4 regions of the Spirillospora sp. NPDC047418 genome follow, and region 2 is predicted to be linked to each of the others. Evidence: riboswitches for the same ligand, from Rfam matches in the RefSeq annotation. Region 2 holds a riboswitch; each other region holds the start of a gene.

Region 1 (4,547 bases), on a different contig from region 2:
CGGAATCCAGAGGACGGGAGTGTTCCCGACCAGGCGCGCAGGCGACCGGCAGGTGCCGGCTCCCGTCCCTCGGGAAGCACCAAAGCCCTTCGATTGCCCTGGTACGTGCAGATCGATCGCGTCCAACGTTCTCTCCTGAAGGCTCAGCTCAGCAGCGCGGATGTGGTTGCGAGGCGGTCGTCGCCGGTTGTCCCTCAGCGGGCATGCCGAGGAGGAAGATCGGAGAACTTCGTCCTCCGCTATTCCGTCATCGACAAGGGCGCATGACCTGGCCGATCACAGCCGCGCCAGGCAGATCAGGTTCAGGAGACGGGTCCCGTTGGGGCGAGGCGGTACGCATCGTCGACGCAACGCGGCACAGGAACTCCGCAGGAACATCGCTGCCGCATCTCGCTCTCCCCTCACCAAGAGGATGGCGAGTCCGAGGAACGCGGCAATGAGAAGCATGACAACCCGGCTGCCCTCGGACGGGAGAGCCGTCGAATCTCCGCAGTCATCATGCGGCTCGGGAGGAAGGCTCTTCGTCGCCGCTCCGCCCGAGTTGCCAGGCTGACCGTCGGCGTGGGCACTCAAGGCGGCAGAGGGTACCGTGCGCCCCGCCGTCCCAGCCGATTCTTCTGAGTGCAGACCAGGCAGGCAGAGCACGAAGTGGAGCGCGGACAGCGTGACCAGCAGGAGCGACAGACCGCCTCCTGACGAGGGGCCGCACCCCTGCGAAGCACGCTGAGTTAGGTACACATCACATACTGTAGCCATCTCCTACGTGTCGTAGGACGAGACCCCGCCAAAGTCCCGTATGGCTCACTTCATCCCTGAGCCAAGCTCGGAATCGATGGCGCACGAGCGACCCGCTCCCTTGGAGCTCCCATCCCGGAACCCGCGTCACTCACAGGCGAAGACCCAGCCTCGGGCGGAGTGGCCCGGCGTAGATCACTATTGAATTTTACCTTTGCCGACTTGGACGCACGGAGCTCCATGTACTAACTTGCCTAGTAGTCGGCCAGGGAACGCCGCTCCACAGGCGACCGGCCGAACGCCTAATTCCATGGCGCCCGACGCCCTGGAAGCCGGGGACCCATCCTTCTTGGGGTGAATCCGCGACCAAGGCCGCGGTAGGGCCTACTCCTGGCCCGAACCCGTCAGCTAACCCGGTAGGCAGTCAAGGAGAGGAGAAAGCGTGAAAAGGCAGTACGCTCCCCCAGTTGCCGACCGTCCTGCGCCTGACTCCCGAACGGTCAGCCGTCCGGGCACCTGACCTGGCACAGCGTAGAGCGCCGGAAGACAGCAGAACCGCAGACTCTGTTGATTCCGATCGTCTGACGAGGACCATCCCCACGCATGCTGATGCAGCGTCTTCCTCGTAGCGTGCACGTGCGCAACTAATTCATTTGACCTTCATTGTCCACGGCTCCAGCCGGGGCAGGCCCCGCATGCGTTAGTGCACGCACTATCCCCTGCTGACCACAGGCGGCGACTTCCGCCTGCCCTTCGGCATGCCATTCCCATGACATTGGCCGCGCCGTGGGGCGATCCCCTCGGAGGAATTCCGATGAACTACGACGGACGGCATCGCGCCGACGGCTCCACGAACGGCGCCGTACCTCGCCGAACTCTCCTTCTGGGCGGCCTCCTCGCGGCCGGCGCGGCATTCGGCGTCCAGGAAATGCGGGGCTCGCCTCCGGCGCGGACAGCGCAACGAGCCGCCGCGAGTGGCAAGGAGGGCGCGGCCGGGGGCAGGCGATCTCGCGCCTCCCGGAACGCACGCACGGCATCCGCCAAGTCTCCGCTGATCCACCCGACCAAAGAGTGGGGGGCCGGCAAGCCGGAAAGAACCGCGACCGTCCGCCGGCGTCCTCCCAAGTACATCGTCGTGCACCACACCTTCACCGACAACGTCGACGACTACTCGCTCGCACGGGCAGAGCGCCTCGCACGCGCGATCCAGAATGCGCACAAGGGACGAGGATGGGGCGACACCGGACAGCACTTCACCATCAGCCGGGGAGGCCACATCCTGGAGGGTCGTACGGGCAGCCTCGCGGCGGCCGAACGGGGCGAGATGGTAGTCGGCACGCACGTGAGAGGCGCGAACGCCGACACCGTGGGCATCGAGTGCGAAGGCACCTACAACACCGTCCTGCCTCCGCAACGACTGCGCGATTCCCTGGTCAAGGTCTGCGGTTGGCTGTGCGAGCAGTACGACCTCAACCCGTATGAGGCCATCGTCCCGCACATGAAGTTCAACGACACCGATTGCTGCGGCTACAAGTTCGCCCCCACCCTCCCGAGCCTCCGCAAGGACGTCGCCAAGGTCGTCTCCCCCAGGTTGCTCCGCTGACGCCAACCGCTTCGACGCGTAACCCTCCGTACTGAAACAACTCGGCTTTCGCTCACGGAGGAGCAGCGGTCGAGATCTCAGGAGGGCTTTCGGGCGGCCGTATTGGAGTCACACCTTTCCTCCTACATTGCGTAGGAGTACGGTCCGGACGGCATGTCTGATCGCCGGCTGCCGGGGGCGCCGACCCAGGCATGCCACCCGATGATCAGGTCCACCGACGAGAGGTGAGACATGCGCAGGGCCCATGGGCGATCCCCCTGGCCACCACCCTGACGATCGCCATGAGCGGTCTCGGGGACGCAGCCGCCAGCCCCACGCCACCAACCGCCAAGACGAAGATCAATGGAGGTTCCGCCGATCCCGAGAGCGGCGGCCGTGAAGCCGACGACCAGCACGGTGGAAGCGAAGGGCACCTCCCCGGCTCCAGCAAGAACGTGAAGCTGGTCGGCGAACTCGACGTCAGCGGCGCGACCGGCCAGGACCGGCCGGGACACATCGCCGACCTAGCCGTCAGCGGCGACCACGCCTACCTGGCGGCTCGGCGCCTCAACACCGACCCATGCGGGAAGGGCGGCTTCTACACGGTCGACATCTCCAACCCGGCGAAGCCGAAGGAGGTCTCCTTCACCGAGTTCCCGGCGGGGTCATATCCGGGTGAGGGGATGCAGGTCATCAAGATGCGAACCGCCGCGTTCAAGGGCGACATCCTGGTGACCAACAACGAGATCTGCTCGGACACGGGATCACAGGTCGGCGGGATGTCTATCTACGACGTGACCGACCCGCGCCACATCGTCCCACTGGCGATCGGCGAGGGGACACCAACGACGGCGAACTGCCGACGGCTCGTCAGGAGCACAGCGTCTTCGCCTGGCAGGCCGGGCGCCACGTCTACGCCATGATCTCCGACGACGAGGAACAGGCCACCAGCGACGTCGACATCATGGACATCACCGACCCGTCCAACCCGACGCTGATCGCCGAGACGAGCCTCACCGACTGGCCCGGCGCCCAGAAACCCCTGGCCAACGGAGAGACCGTCTTCCTGCACGACATGGTCGTCAAGAAGATCAGGGGCCACTGGCTGGGGCTGCTGTCGTACTGGGACGCAGGCTGGGTGATCCTCAATCTCGACAACCCGGCCAAGCCGGTCTTCGTCAACGACTCCGACTACCCGGACCCCGAGAAGCTCCTCGGCTTCAGCCCGCCGGAAGGCAACGGCCACCAGGCCGAATGGACGCGCAACAACCGGTTCATCGTCGGCACCGACGAGGACTTCTCCCCCACCCGGACGTCCTTCCAGATCACCGCTGGGCCGAATGCCGGCACCTACGGCGCAGGCCAGTTCGACTGGACGGTCCAGATCGACACGCTGCCCGGCAAGACCTTCGAAGGCGCCAAGACCGTCTGGGCCGGGAGCGGTGCGAAGAGGACGTCGACGGCAACGGCACCAGTGACCGCGCCGAGGTCCCGTCCAAGGCGACCACCGGCGCCGATGTCGCCGTCTTCGTCCGGGGCGGCTGCTTCTTCTCCAAGAAGGTCGAGTCCGGCCAGCTCGCCGGATACGACAAGGTGATCGTCGTGCAGAGCCACGGCGCGACGAGCAATGGCCTGTTCCCTGACGGGTTCCTGTGCGGAAGCCAAGGGCACCAGTTCACCGTCACCGCATCCGCCGTCTGCGTCGGCCACCGCGCAGGGCACCTCCTGTTCGGTGACACGCCCGAATACTCGTCGACGCCCGAGGGTGCGGACTTCCCGGCCCTGGGCACGATCGGCGCCGGGGTCAAGGCCCAGTCGAAGTTCGACGGCTGGGGAACCGTGCACCTGCTGGACGGCAGGACCCTCAAGGAGATCGACAACTACGCGATCAAGGAGGGCCTGGACCCGGCCTATGCCACCGGACACGGCGATCTCACGGTCCACGAAGCCGCCACCGACCCGGCCGACAGCCGCCTCGCCTACCTGTCCTACTACGCGGGCGGGATCCGAGTGATCAAGGTCGGCCGCCAGGGCATCCGCGAGGTCGGCCACTACGTCGACGACGGCGGCAACAACTTCTGGGGCATTGAAGCCAAGAAGGTCAGGGGGCGTACCTACATCTTCGGCAGCGACCGCGACAGCGGCCTGTGGATCTTCCGCTACACCGGACACTGAGAGCCCGGAGGCAGGCAGGCTTGCCCCTACGGCGCGCCTGCCTGCCCCGCGTCAG
Region 2 (4,547 bases):
AGGCGACGCTGCTGCCGCCCGACCACAACCAGGGCCAGCGTCCCCCCGCCCCCGACAGCACGGCGTTCATGTGCCCGTACTGCGAGGCGGTGCTGAGCAACCCGGGCGCCGCGCAGTGCGACTCGTGCCTGCGTCCGCTGCCCAAGCAGGGCACGCCCGTCCTGCGCCTGCAGTTCCCGACCGGTGAACTGAAGGTGTCCGTCGGCCAGCACCTCGTGCTCGGCCGGGACGTGGGCCAGTCGCCGGTCGCCGCCACGTTCACGCAGTACGACAACGTGTCGCGGCGCCACTCGACGGTCTGGCTCGACCCGTCCGGCACGGCCTGGGTGCGGGACGAGGGCTCCACCAACGGGACGTTCGTCAACGGCGAGCGGCTCCCCCGCGGCGTCGAGGCGCCGCTCCGCAACGGCGACCAGCTCCGCCTGGCCGCCGACGTGACCGGGACCGTCCAGCTCAAGTAACGGCACGTGAGAAGGCGGCCCCGCGGTTCCGAGAACCGCGGGGCCGCCTCTTTCACGCGGCGGCGGGGCCGTTACCCGGCGCGCTTGGTGCGGGCGCGCGTGCGCTCGCGCTCCTTGGCGTCCAGCACGACCTTGCGGATGCGGACGTTCCCGGGCGTCACCTCGACGCACTCGTCCTCGCGGCAGAACTCCAGCGCCTCCTCCAGCGACAGGAGGCGCGCCGGGGTGAGCCGCTCCAGCTCGTCGCCGGTGGACGACCGCATGTTCGTGAGCTTCTTCTCCTTGGTGATGTTGACGTCCATGTCGTCGGCGCGGGAGTTCTCCCCGACGATCATGCCCTCGTACACCTCGGTGGTCGGCCCGACGAAGAACGTGCCGCGCTCCTGCAGGTTCGTGATCGCGTACGCGGTCGCGACACCGGACCGGTCGGCGACCAGCGAGCCCGACGGCCGGGTGCGCAGCTCGCCGAACCAGGGCTCGTAGACCTCGAAGACGTGGTGCGCCATGCCGGTGCCGCGCGTCTCGGTCATGAACTCGGTGCGGAACCCGATCAGGCCGCGGGCCGGGACGAGGAACTCCATCCGGACCCAGCCGGTGCCGTGGTTCGTCATGTGCTCCATGCGGCCCTTGCGGACCGCCATCAGCTGCGTGACGGCGCCGAGGTGCTCCTCGGGGATGTCGACGGTGAGCCGCTCGACCGGCTCGTGCTTCTTGCCGTCGATGGTCTTCGCGACGACCTGCGGCTTGCCGACGGTCAGCTCGTAGCCCTCGCGGCGCATGTTCTCGACGAGGATCGCGAGGGCCAGCTCGCCGCGGCCCTGCACCTCCCAGGCGTCCGGGCGCTCGGTCGGCAGCACCTTGATCGACACGTTGCCGACCAGCTCGCGGTCGATCCGGTCCTTGACCATGCGGGCGGTGACCTTGGTGCCCTTCTCGCGGCCCGCCATCGGCCCGGTGTTGGTGCCGATCGTCATCGAGATCGCGGGCTCGTCCACCGTGATCAGCGGCAGCGGGCGCGGGTCGTCGGGGTCGGCGATGGTGTCGCCGATCATGATGTCCGGGATGCCGGCGATGGCGATGATGTCGCCCGGGCCCGCGTCGTCGGCGGGCTTGCGGGTGAGCGCGTCCGTCATCAGCAGCTCGGTGATCTTCACCTTCTCGATGCTGCCGTCGTGCCGGCACCAGGCGACCGGCTGGCCCTTCTTGATCGTCCCGGCGCGCACCCGGCACAGCGCGATCCGGCCGAGGTAGCTGGAGGCGTCCAGGTTCGTCACGTGCGCCTGCAGCGGCGCGTCCGGGTCGTAGGACGGCGCCGGGATCGTGTCGGTGATGACCGTGAACAGCGGCTCCAGGTCGGCCGAGTCCGGCATCTCCCCGTCCGCGGGCTTGTCGAGCGAGGCCCGCCCGGCCCGGCCGGAGGCGTACACGATCGGGAAGTCGATCTGCTCCTCGTCGGCGTCGAGGTCGATGAACAACTCGTACGTCTCGTCCACGACCTCGTCGATGCGGGCGTCGGGACGGTCGGTCTTGTTCACGACCAGGATCACCGGCAGCTTCGCCTCGAGCGCCTTGCGCAGCACGAACCGGGTCTGCGGGAGCGGGCCCTCGCTGGCGTCCACCAGCAGGACGACGCCGTCCACCATGGACAGCCCGCGCTCGACCTCGCCGCCGAAGTCGGCGTGGCCGGGCGTGTCGATGATGTTGATCGTCAGCCCGTTGTGCCGGACGGCCGTGTTCTTCGCGAGAATCGTGATGCCCTTCTCGCGCTCCAGGTCGTTGGAGTCCATGACGCGGTCGTCGACGTCCTGGTTCTCGCGGAAGGCCCCGGACTGCCAGAGCATGGCGTCGACCAGCGTCGTCTTTCCGTGGTCGACGTGGGCGACGATCGCTACGTTACGGAGGTCGTCGCGCGTGGAGATGGGCATGCGGGTTACCTTGTGTGAGATTTCAGGGAGACGCCGCAGAACCACGGCAGCACTCCATTCTACGCGCCGCCGCGCGCCGCCCATCCCGAGCGCGTCCGTCACACCCGTCAGCGGGCTTCACACGGGCCCCGATTCGCGTACTTTGCCGATCCTTTGTAATCTTCCCGAGATCCGGTCGTCCGAAGCCCCACCCCCCGGGGCTGCGTCCGGAACGCCGAATCTCCCGCACGCCGGGAGAACCGGGGACCCACCTCCCTGGGGTGAATCGGCGCCCGCCGCGAGCGCGCGCCGTAGGGCGACTCCTGGCCCGAACCCGTCAGCTAACCCGGTAGGCGCGCGAGGAGAGGAGAACACCGGCTTGGCACCGGACCCCCACCGGCGGCGCCGCGTCGCGCCCGCCGCCACCGCGGCCACCATGCTCCTGATCGGCCTCGGCGCCACCGCGCCCGTCGCCGCGCACGCCGCCGGACCGTTCGCGCTCACCGCGGCCGCGACCGCGCCGACCCCCACCCCGACCACGGAGCAGGGCCTGCGCAAGAGCCTCGACGCGCTGAACGAAGAGGCCGAGATCCTCACCGAGAAGTTCAACAAGGCGCGGGTGGACTGGAAGGCTGCGCAGAAGGCCCAGCGGGACGCCACCAGGGCGGCGGAGACACTGCGCGCCCAGGCCGGCCCGGCCCGCGAGCAGCTCGGGCGGATGGCCGCCGCCACCTACATGGCCGGCGCCCCCGACGCGATCTTCGGTGCCGACGGCTCCCCGGAGGGGCTGTCCGAGCGCGCCTACCTCACCCAGAACCAGGCCGCCGCCGTCCAGGCCCTGAAGAAGCAGATCGACCGGGCCGAGGCCGCGCAGCGCACCGCCGAGGCCAAGACCGCGCAGGTCCAGAAGGCCTGGGAGGACGCCAAGAAGGCGCGCGCGGACGCCAAGGCCAAGGTCACCGAGGTGATGAAGCGCCTCGACAAGCTGACCACCACGAGCGCCCGCGACCCCCGCACCGGCCTCAGCGCGACGATCAAGGGCTCCGGCCTGCCCGCCAAGATGGCCCGCAAGGCGTACGGCAAGATCGGCTCCCCGTACGTGTGGGCCGCCGCCGGCCCGAGCAGCTTCGACTGCTCCGGCCTCGTCGTCTGGGCCTACGCCCAGGTCGGCAGGTCCGGCCTCCCGCACTACACCGGCGACCTGTACCAGCTCGGCACGAAGGTGTCCCGCGGCGCGCTCCGCTCCGGCGACCTGGTCTACTTCGGCGGCAACCTCCACCACATGGGCATCTACCTCAGCGACGGCAAGTACCTGCACGCCCCGCAGACCGGCGACGTGGTGAAGATCTCCAAGCTCTCCGACCGCTCCGACTACGCGGGCGCCAACCGCATCTCCTGACCGGCCCTCCCACGCGGCCCCTCGATCGTCGGGGGCTTCCTGCGGCGCGGTAGGAAGCCCCCGGCGTTTTTTTGGTATTTTTCTCCTCCTTCGGGCCTGGCGGCCCTCCATCGTCGAAGAACACGTGCGATCGCTGCATCGCATCCGACTCGCCTGGCGGCTCGCTGCGCGATCAGGTTCTCGCTCCGCTCGAACCTGCCTTCGGTCGCGATCGCGACGCTTGGGTCGTTGCGTGGTTGCTGCGCCGGTTGATGTCGTTGGACACGCCGGCCCGCCCGTTCCGGGCTCCGGTCGTGGGCGTCTGGGGGGCTAGGTCAGGCCCTCTTGGGCGAGTTGGTCTATGACGGGGCGGTCGCCGGGGAGCCAGGCGACCTCGTAGAGCTCGTGCGGGGCCAGCCAGCGTAGGGCCAGGTGTTCCAGGGGCCGGGGTTCTCCCTCGATGATCTCGGCCGTCCAGATGCGGAGGACCGCCTTCTCGCTCAGGCGCCAGTCGCCGCCGACGCGGCGGCGCAGCCGGACCTTGATCGCCAGTTCCTCGTGGCACTCGCGGACCAGGGCGTCCTCGTCCGACTCGCCCGGATCGACCTTTCCGCCCGGCAGCTCCCAGCCGCCCGCCATGTGCGGCGGCTCGGCCCGCTGCGCGCTGAGCAGCCGTCCGTCCGCGATGATCGCCGCACCCACGACCACGAGATCGATCGCGATCAGCCCCTCTCCGTCACGGCGGCCCGCGGGCCGCGCTCGCCCCGTGCGGCGTCGGCCAGCCGCGTCGCGTCCTGGACGATC
Region 3 (4,547 bases), on a different contig from region 2:
GTCTGCGAGCCGCCGTTGGACGGTGACGCGCTCGCCGGCATCGAGTGGCCGGACATCGGGGCCTTGGCGTTGTCGGAGTCGTTGTCGCCGCAGGCGGCCAGGCTGATCGCCAGGGCGGGGACGGCGACGAGCGCGAGTGCGCGCTTCATGGTGGTGGACCTTTCGTGTCGAGTGTCTGTGACTTCGGGGAGCCCGGCGCCCGCGAAGACGCCGCCGGTCTGTCACAGCCTCAGCACGCTCAGGCGGTACAGGGACGGCCTCGGTGGAGGCCGTCCTACGAGAAGGATTCGGATCCTGGTCAGGATCCGCCTCGCCACGATCACCGGCTCGCGCACGAACAGGGCGACGATCGCTCCGAGGAAGGAGATCATGGACAGTATCGCCAGGCAGACCTGACCGCCCGGATGATCCTGGTGATGATCACCGGGTTGGTCCTCGCCCGAGGATTGATGGACGGCTTTCGACGAGGATGGCGTCGCCTCGTGCCCGATGCTCATCGCCGTCAGCGGGACGCCCGCCGCTTCGGTGGGGCTCGGCGATGCCTGGAAGCCGTGCATCGCCAGGACGCAGAGCAACATGAGCAGGCCGAACGGCAGCTTCATGGCTTGCCCGCACCGTTCCGGTGACCGGTTCAGCTACCCCACCTGCCGTTCCATACCCCGTAGCGACCGTCCGCCCGGAAGACCGCCGGCCATTCCTCTCCCTGCGCTGCTCTGCCACGCCCATGGTAGCGAGGGATGGCCGGTGATCCGCCAAGGCGCCTCCCTGACCAGGACATACGTCTCCCGGCACGCTCCCGGCTCAATCGGGATCGCCTCGGTCAGAGGCCACGACTCGGTCATCGGCCACAACGACCGGCCATCGTGCGGTCGGAGGTGTTCGAGCGGATCGGCTCCAAATCGATGTAAAGGGTGTCCCAGAACGCCAGATCTTCGTCGTCCTGCAGTGTCGAGACCCGGCTCCAGAATTCGCGATCCTCTGCCTCGGCGGCGACGGCGGCCGAGATCACCGGCATGGCGGCGGTTCCGGCCTCGGACGCATCGAGGCCCGCCGGTGTGATGTCCGCGGGCAGTTCCACCGGCTGCTTGTGGTGCTTGCCGCGCTTCCGCACACGGATCGGCGGCTCCGCCGGAACGCGAGCAGCGATCGACTTGCCCGCCGCCAGCGCGGCCGTACCGCAGACCGCGATGGACAGCAGCCCTCCCAGCAGGACGTCCGGCTGGACGAGCGGCTGGTCGCCGGCCGCCTTCGGGCTCGCGCCCTGAGAGGTGACCGCCGTTTCGGGGCGCGTCGCCTCCGCGCCCTTGGACTCGGATGCGGGAGCCGCGTGCTTGGGGACGTAGTTCGTCTCGTCTTCGGTTCCCGGCAGCGGCTTGCCCGCCACTTTGACCTTGCCTGGGTAGCCGTAGCCGACGACGTCGCTGACGTCGCGCGTCTTCCGTTTGAGGTAGACGCCGTCGGTGTTGGCCTCGATCGTGCGCAGGGACGAGCCCTTGACGCTCTCCACCAGGCCGACATGGCTGATGGCGTCGATGTCCTTGGAGTCGGACCAGGCGAAGAACACCAGCGCACCCGGCTCGGGCTTGGTGCCCCACGCGTCCTTCTTCTTGAACCACTCGGCGTGCTGGATGGTGGAGGCGAACTCGCCCGCCCAGTCCTGTGTGTCGGTCTCGGTGGCGGCCCAGGCGAGGAACATGTCGCACCAGGGGGCGGTGGCGTAGTAGTCGTCACCGCCCTCGTAGGTCTTGCCGTACCAGTCGCCGTACTTCGTGTAGCCGCCGGCCTTCTCGCGGTATCCGAGTTCCTTCTTGGCTACTTCCAGCAGCTTCGCACCTACGGGATCCATCGGTTCTCCTTGACTCCGCCTGCCGGGTTAGCTGACGGGTTCGGGCCAGGAGCAGGCCCTACCGCGCGCGGCGGATTCACCCCAGGAACAGTGGGTCCCCGGCTCCCGCGGCGCTGGCGCGCCGATCGGGATTAGGCGGTCGGTCCGCGCCCCCCAGGCCGGGGAGTGGATCACGAACCGATTACGATGCAATGTAGTAGCACGTTCGCCGAGATGGCAACGCGAGGTCAAAGCCGACCACGGATCAGCTGCCTGCGGGCCGGTGTCTCCGCGCATCGTCGAGTGTCAGTACTGCCTGTTCAGGACGACTTGCATGCACCTGCCGACTTGTCGGGCGGACACGGCCAGTAGAGCTGAACCGGCCGTTCGCGGTCCGTCATAGCTACTATTGAAGGTAGTAGCCCTAGTTGATGTGCGGCTACTTGATCGTGGCCGGCGGCTGGCGTCGACGCAGCATGGCGGCTATCGTCACCTCCGACGCATCGTAGGAGATGGTACGCGAACCTTGCGGGAGGTCCGGGTGTTCAAGCCGAGCGGCCGCACGGTTCCCATAGTGATCGGCATTTCGGCGGTGACCACACTGACCGCGGACGTGGCGGTCCTGGCCGTCCGCTCGGCATCGCAAGCGCCTCCGGCCACGGTGGCGCAGGCCGGTGCGGCCCGGTTCCTGGCGGCGGGGCGTCCCGAACCGTCCTCAGCAGGGCTCGTCGCCCCCTTGACGTCGCGGCTCGCGCCGCACCTGCTCGTGGCCGCACCACGACCTCTCCCGCCCTCGGCGATCGCCAAGATCGCCGAGATGAAAGGCGTACGCGGAGTCGAGACGGTCGATGCGGCACAAGGCCGTCTCGCGGGCAAGTCCGTGACCGTCTTCGGCGTCGATCCTTCGACCTTCCGGCGCTACACACCGAAACCCACCGCGGAATCGGACGCGCTCTGGCGCAACGTCGCTGCAGGTGACATCGCGGTCTCCTTCGCACTGGGGACCGACGGCGGGGTGTCCCTCGGCAGCCAAGCGGCGCTCGACGGAACCGCTGGAAAGACCAGCCTCAGAGTCGGCGCGCTCGCCACGATGGGGATCGGTGAGGTCGACGCCGTGGTCTCGCGTCCAACCGCACGCACCCTGGGCATGGCGGAAGGCAATGCGCTGCTCATCAGCGCCGGGAAGCGCGACCTGACGAAGCTCACGCGGAGCGTGCGCAGGCTCGTACCGCGCGGGTCCAAGGTCGTATCCCTCGCCACCAAGAGCGGGACTTCCCCGGGCGCAGGTGCCCAGCTCCCGGACGCTCGCGGTCAGGTCTTGACCGCACTCCAGATCCGCACGGCGATCAAAGCGTCCGAGAGCAAGCTCGGGATGCCGTACGTCTGGGGCGGGGAGTCGGACGCCGAGGGCGGCTACGACTGCTCTGGAATCCTGCAGTATGCCTTCGGCAAGGCCGGTGTCCGGCTACCGCGGGTCGCCGACGACCAGGCGAAGGCCGGCTGGCGGATCCCGTTCGAGAAGGCCCGGCCCGGTGATCTGCTCACCTGGGCCCACGACCCCACCGCCCCGGGATACATCTCCCACATCGCGCTCTACCTCGGCGATGGAAAGATGCTCGCCGCACCGAGGCGCGGCACCGTCGTGCGCATCCAACCGGTCTACTTCAGGAACTTCCAAGGGGCGATCCGCATCAATCCGCGCCTCGCCGCCCGGCTGGCGGGCTGACAGGTTGGAATTGGATCTCACCCTGCCCAGCCGAGCTGGTCAGCGTTTCGAGCGCGGCCAGGATGCGCTAGGGGATTGGCGCTCAAGCGAAGAACCAGATGTGTATGGTCTCGGCATTAGCTCCCTGTTGCCGCCGGTGAGCGTCAGGTGGTGACCCTTTCATCGGCACGGGCCAGTGCGGAGGACGGCGAACAGCGGCAAGGAGCGGCCAGAGATGGGCGGTAACCACGCACACGGCAGTCACGCTCACGGCGGGCGGTCAGGGCTTCGCGGTCGGTGCGGATCGCGGTGCTGGCGGTCATTGTCCCGGTCGCGGTGGTGACGTTGGCGGCGGTGCTGTGGATGTGGCGGGACAAGCCCCCGGCGCCTGCCGGCGCGGGGCCGGCATTGAAGCCCGGCGGCCGACGACCGAACTCCCGCCGCCCTCGTGGCGAGGCGGGTCGAGCGCCCCTCTCCCATAGCGGCACGGCCGTCCCTCAGCGGCCGGAGTGACCCAAGGCTGCGGGCCGCTCCACCCAGCCTCGGCCTCAGTGCCGTGCCGGCGCCCACCCGTAGCGGACCTCACCCCTGCCCGGTTCGGCTGGTCAGCGTGTCGAGAGCGGCCTGGATCCGCTGTCCGGCCTCATCGGCGACCGGACGCAACTCGGGCCGCTCGGGGACGGCGACCATGACGCCTGGATCGAGCGGCAGCAGAGTCCCGCCCTCAGGCAGAGCGCGGACGACGACGTTGCACGGAAGCAGCAGACCGATCTCACGCTCGACGTCCAGAGCGCGGTGGGCGAGTTGGGGATTGCACGCACCAAGGATGAGGTAGTCCTCCATGTCCTCGCCGAGCTTGCTCTTAAGAGTGGCGCGGACGTCGATCTCGGTGAGCGTGCCGAATCCCTGGTCGGCGAAGGCTTCCTTCACCTGGGGAACTGCTTGGTCGTAGGGAAGGTCAAGGGTGGTGGTGCGCGCGTATTCCATGTCATTCGTCCACTGATGACGACCACGAAT
Region 4 (4,547 bases), on a different contig from region 2:
GTGGCGCAACGACTCGCCGTACGGCGTCCTCGTCGACACGGCCTACACCGACACGTCCCTCACCGTGAGCTTCTGGAGCACTAAGCGCTACGAGATCGAATCGAAGAGTTCCGAGAAGTACGCGATCAAGAGCTTCGAGAGCAAGACCGAGTCGGGGCCGAAGTGCATCCCGATGCCCGGTGCGGAGGGTTTCCAGATCGACGTCTGGCGCATCTTCAAGCAGAACGGGAAGGAGGTGCGCCGCCAGAAGTTCCACACCACGTATCAGGCCGAGCCCCGCATCACGTGCCGGTAGCGAGCGACAGCCCGCGTTCCCGCCCACAGCCGATTCTCCGGCACAATGTGCGCAGGACGGAGGTGGCGCGTGGCCGGATTGGGTGGAGCACTCGAGCGTTCCATCATGGACGTGCTCTGGGACGCGCCCGGCCCGCTGCGGGTGCGTGAGCTGCTCGCGAAGCTGAACGAGGACGCCGACAAGGCCCTGGCCTACAACACCGTCCAGACCGTGGCCGAGAGGCTGGCGCAGAAGGGGCTGCTGCGGCGCACCCCCGACGGGACGGCCTTCCGCTACGCCCCCACCCGCGCGCGGGAGGAGTACGCGGTCGAGTTGATGCTCGACGCGCTCACCGAGTCCGACGACCACGGCAGCATCCTGGCGAGGTTCGCCGAAGCCGTCCCGCCTGAGGACGCGCGCCACCTGCTGGACGCCCTGCGCCAACGGACGTCCGGCGAGCAGGGGGAATGACGGCGTGATCTACCTCGTGATCAGTCTGGTGTCCACGGCGGTCCTGCTGGGCTGCCTGGCGGGGCCCGCCCTCGATCGGCTCCGCCGCCCCGCCGCGCATCCGGGGATCGCCATCGCCTGCTGGTTCGCGGCTCTGGCCGGCACCTTCATCGCCGACATCGGGATCGTCGCGGTGGCGCTGCTGTCGCCGCCGGCGCCCGGCCACGGCCTGTTGGAGTGGCTGCGCAACTGCCTGCCGCACCACGGCGACGAGGCGATCATCATGGCAGCGGCCGCGAGCCTGGTGCTGCTGACGGCCTGCTGCTCTAGGCTCGTCCGCAGCCTGCCGCGGCTCAGACGAGCCGTGCGGCACCGGCGCCGGCACTGGGAGATGCTCCGGCTCGTCGCCAAGGAGCATGGACGGCACGACGACGTACTCGTCCTCGACCACCCCGTCCCCGTGGCGTACTCGCTCCCCGCCCGACAGCGCGCGATCGTGGTAAGCACCGGCACGCAGGAGACCCTCACTCCCGAAGAGTTCGGCGCTGTCCTGGTCCACGAACGGACGCATCTACGTCAGCGGCACCACACGATGCTACTCATCCTCGACCTCGCCTACGCGCTCCTGCCCTGGTTGCCGACCGTCCGCCGGGCGAAGAAGACCCTGCCGCTGCTGCTGGAGATGGCCGCGGACGACGCGGCGGCCCGGGCCTGTGGCAGGCGGACGCTCGTCGACGCCCTGTGCCGGCTCGCGGCGACACCAGGTGTGGCAGGCGCCCTCGGCGCCGCGGGCCCCTCCACAGGGGCGCTCACGGAACGAGTGCTGCGGCTGGAGTCCGCCGAGGCGGTGAAGCCGCGCCGGGCGGCCAGGGCGGCAGCCTCCGCCTTCGTCACCATCGCCGTCGCCACGCCCCTCCTGGTCGCCGCCGCGACCATCGTGCAGCTGTCCGAGATCTGCTGAGGCCGTCCCTTACCGGCCGGTCATTAACACATCGTTGAGACTCCAGAGGCGGTTTGTCGCAATCGGCCGCTTGGGTGGCGAATGAGGCCGCTATCTCCTACGCTCCGTAGGAGCCATCGTGGGGTGTCCCCGCCGGGGACAGCGGTGGCCACGCCGAATCCCGCGGCCCCGCGCCGTCCGAGGAACCGGGGAACCGTTTTCCACTGGGGTGAATCCGCTCCCCCGAGCGGTAGGGCGACTCCGGCCCGAACCCGCCAGCTCACCCGGTAGGCGTACTGGAGAGGACAGTGCATGCAGCGACGAGCTGCCGGAGAGAGAACGCCGATCCGCCGCCGGTTCATCATGAGCACGGCATGGACGGCATCGATCGCCGTTTCCGCGACGCTCGTGGCTCCCCCGCCCGCTTGGGCAGAGCCCAAGCCGACCCGCAAAGAGCTGACTGCTCAGCAGAAGAAGCTCGCCGACGAGGCGGAGAAGCTCAGCGAGCAGTACAACGGGTTGCGCGTGCGCCTGCAGCAGGCGCAGCGCGCCGCCAAGGTGGCCGAGGGCAACGCCGTCCGCCAGAAGAAGGCGCTGGACGAGGCCCGGGACCGGATCGTCAAGCTCGCCGCCGACAGCTACAAGAACGGTCCGACGGACCCGGCGGTCGCCTTCGCCTCAGCGGACGACCCACAGGCCGTGCTGGACAAGTCGGCCACGCTCAACTACTTCGCCCGCCAGGACAGCACCCGTGTCGCCCACCTGCTCCAGACGATGCAATCCGCGGAACGATCCCGCAAGTCGGCTGAAGCACGCGCGAAGCAGGTGCGCGAGCTCACCGACGAGGCGAAGAAGAAGCGTAAGGAGCTCCAGACCAAGCTGAAGAAGGTCGAAGCCAAGCTGGGCGTTGGGTCCGGCGGACGCACCAGCGCGGGACCCGCCCCGAACGTTGATCCAGGTGGGGCCTCGGCCAAGGCCATGGGGGCGGTCAGGGCGGCCCTGAGCCAGCGCGGCGTTCCGTACTCGTGGGGCGGCGGCAATGCGTCGGGCCCGTCCTACGGCACCGCCCAGGGCGCCAACATCAAGGGCTTCGACTGCTCGGGACTGACGCTGTACGCCTACGCCCAGGTCGGCATCAGCCTCCCCCACTACACCGGCAGCCAGTTCACCGCTGGCACGCGTGTCTCCCAGAGCCAGCTCAAGCCCGGCGACCTGGTCTTCTTCTACAGCGACCTCCACCACATGGGCATGTACATCGGCAACGGCAAGATGGTCCACGCCCCGCAGACCGGCGACGTCGTCAAGATCAGCTCGATCTCCGGCCGCCCGTTCGCCGGCGGCGTCCGCGTGGCCTGACCACCGCGCGCCGAACCCCCCGTACCGCGTCCCCGTCACCCGCCCCCGGGGTGACGGGGACGTCTTTGTGCTGCCATCCCTGTGGCCAGCCCACCGGACGCCCCGCACCCACCCTCTACTATTCGACGAAGTAGTAGAGGGACGTGCCTTGGGACGCTGCCGCAAGTTCAACCCGAGCGGGGAGATGCTCCCGTGCGGGTCGATAGCGGTGCAGCGCCATCCTTCGTGGGACCGGGGCCAGGAACTGGACCGTCCGAGTTTGTTTGGGGATCTCGGACGGCCAGCCGGTCGACGTCATCGTCACCTATACGAGCTGTCCGGCAGTGCACGTCCATCCGGGCGTGGTCCTTCGCCCGTGGAGAAGCAGATATGGGGTCGAAGAGGGCGACGCCGTGCATCTACGCATACCAGGCCGGCCCCGTCGGGTTGTGACCCCGGCTCGGCCGTTACACCGGAAAGTGGCAGTGGCGTTCGAGGATCGCCGTAATGGCCGGGTTGGCAGCGAGAGCCAGCGGCAGCGTCACAAGCAGGGCGATACCGATGCTGCCGGTGAGACGTCCTGCGCGGGACAGGGGATCGTGGGGCGCGAGAAGGCGGCGGACCCGCAGAAGTGCCGTGCCACCGCCCGCCCCCATGGCCATGGTCGGCGTCCGGCCGCCGGCGACGGCCACCAGCGCCGCCGCGAGGGTGACGCGGTCGTGTTTGCGGGCGGCCACGTCATCGGCCAGCAACTCCAGCAACCTGGGAACCTCCGCCCTGGCGGCGCGGAGGAGCGGTACGGTGGGGAACGCACGGCCGAATGCCACGGCGAGGTTGATCGCGAGATCGTGGCGGCCCGCCAGATGCGCGCGCTCGTGGGCGAGGACCGCGGACAGCTGATCCTCGGGAAGCCGTTCGAGCGCCCCCGTGCTCAGCACGACACAGCGTCGGCGTCCTGGCAGGCAGTAGGCCAGCGGCTGATCGTAATCGACGACCAGGGCGCCCAGGTCCCGGCGGCGGCGGGCCACCATGGTGAGCGTCTGCATGTGTCGGCGCCGCTGAAGCGCGGTCGCGATGAAGGCGGTCAGGACATGTCCGGCCGTCCAGAGCAGGACGCCGCAGGCCACGAAGAGCCCGGCGTAGCCCGCGACCGGCTGTGGCGGGACCTCGTAGTGCACGCGCAGCATCAGGCGGCATGCCGCCAGCAGGTCCGCCAGGCCGTGCGGTGCCCGGACGATCGGCACCACGAGCATCAGGCCGGCGAGGACCACCGCGGCGATGACGGACGCTCCGGCCGCCTGCCAGGCGAGCACACCGAGCCGTGGAGCCCGGTCGGCCCATCCGCGGGCGCGCAGCAGCCGGGGACCCAGGATTCCCAGCAGCGCCGCATAGGCGAGGAGGGTGGCGACCGCGGTCACGTGGTATCCCGCGGCTTCACGACGTTAAGAGCCGCTTGCAGGGCTTCGCTTTCCTCTGGCGACAAGTCGGACAGGAAGTGGACGAGCGCTGCGGCCTGGTTGCTGCTGGTCGCAAGCGCCTCACGCATGA

The links. Region 2 has a riboswitch for cyclic di-AMP ahead of ABZ806_RS21600 (C40 family peptidase). Riboswitches for the same ligand answer to the same signal wherever they lie in the genome.
Region 1: linked by a shared signal. The riboswitch ahead of ABZ806_RS27865 (peptidoglycan recognition protein family protein) and the one ahead of ABZ806_RS21600 (C40 family peptidase) in region 2 are both predicted to bind cyclic di-AMP.
Region 3: linked by a shared signal. The riboswitch ahead of ABZ806_RS23205 (CHAP domain-containing protein) and the one ahead of ABZ806_RS21600 (C40 family peptidase) in region 2 are both predicted to bind cyclic di-AMP.
Region 4: linked by a shared signal. The riboswitch ahead of ABZ806_RS23275 (C40 family peptidase) and the one ahead of ABZ806_RS21600 (C40 family peptidase) in region 2 are both predicted to bind cyclic di-AMP.

The regions. Positions count from the first base shown of each region.
Region 1 covers NZ_JBEYTW010000052.1:8,531-13,077, forward strand. Annotated here, with positions in the region: gene ABZ806_RS27860 (PLP-dependent cysteine synthase family protein) at 1-126, opposite strand, end outside; cyclic di-AMP (ydaO/yuaA leader) riboswitch at 1,025-1,174, shown strand; gene ABZ806_RS27865 (peptidoglycan recognition protein family protein) at 1,550-2,338, shown strand; gene ABZ806_RS27870 (hypothetical protein) at 2,563-3,240, shown strand; gene ABZ806_RS27875 (hypothetical protein) at 3,237-3,914, shown strand; gene ABZ806_RS27880 (hypothetical protein) at 3,920-4,492, shown strand.
Region 2 covers NZ_JBEYTW010000033.1:51,904-56,450, reverse strand. Annotated here, with positions in the region: gene ABZ806_RS21610 (FHA domain-containing protein) at 1-461, shown strand, start outside; gene typA (translational GTPase TypA) at 533-2,386, opposite strand; cyclic di-AMP (ydaO/yuaA leader) riboswitch at 2,589-2,737, shown strand; gene ABZ806_RS21600 (C40 family peptidase) at 2,745-3,764, shown strand; gene ABZ806_RS21595 ((deoxy)nucleoside triphosphate pyrophosphohydrolase) at 4,074-4,460, opposite strand; gene ABZ806_RS21590 (Mut7-C RNAse domain-containing protein) at 4,466-4,547, opposite strand, start outside.
Region 3 covers NZ_JBEYTW010000038.1:4,403-8,949, forward strand. Annotated here, with positions in the region: gene ABZ806_RS23195 (DUF305 domain-containing protein) at 1-149, opposite strand, end outside; gene ABZ806_RS23200 (DUF6153 family protein) at 222-602, opposite strand; gene ABZ806_RS23205 (CHAP domain-containing protein) at 839-1,846, opposite strand; cyclic di-AMP (ydaO/yuaA leader) riboswitch at 1,848-1,994, opposite strand; gene ABZ806_RS23210 (C40 family peptidase) at 2,367-3,551, shown strand; gene ABZ806_RS23215 (DUF302 domain-containing protein) at 4,113-4,517, opposite strand.
Region 4 covers NZ_JBEYTW010000038.1:17,563-22,109, reverse strand. Annotated here, with positions in the region: gene ABZ806_RS23290 (VanW family protein) at 1-295, shown strand, start outside; gene ABZ806_RS23285 (BlaI/MecI/CopY family transcriptional regulator) at 341-745, shown strand; gene ABZ806_RS23280 (M56 family metallopeptidase) at 750-1,685, shown strand; cyclic di-AMP (ydaO/yuaA leader) riboswitch at 1,827-1,973, shown strand; gene ABZ806_RS23275 (C40 family peptidase) at 1,977-3,020, shown strand; gene ABZ806_RS23270 (M56 family metallopeptidase) at 3,467-4,417, opposite strand; gene ABZ806_RS23265 (BlaI/MecI/CopY family transcriptional regulator) at 4,414-4,547, opposite strand, start outside.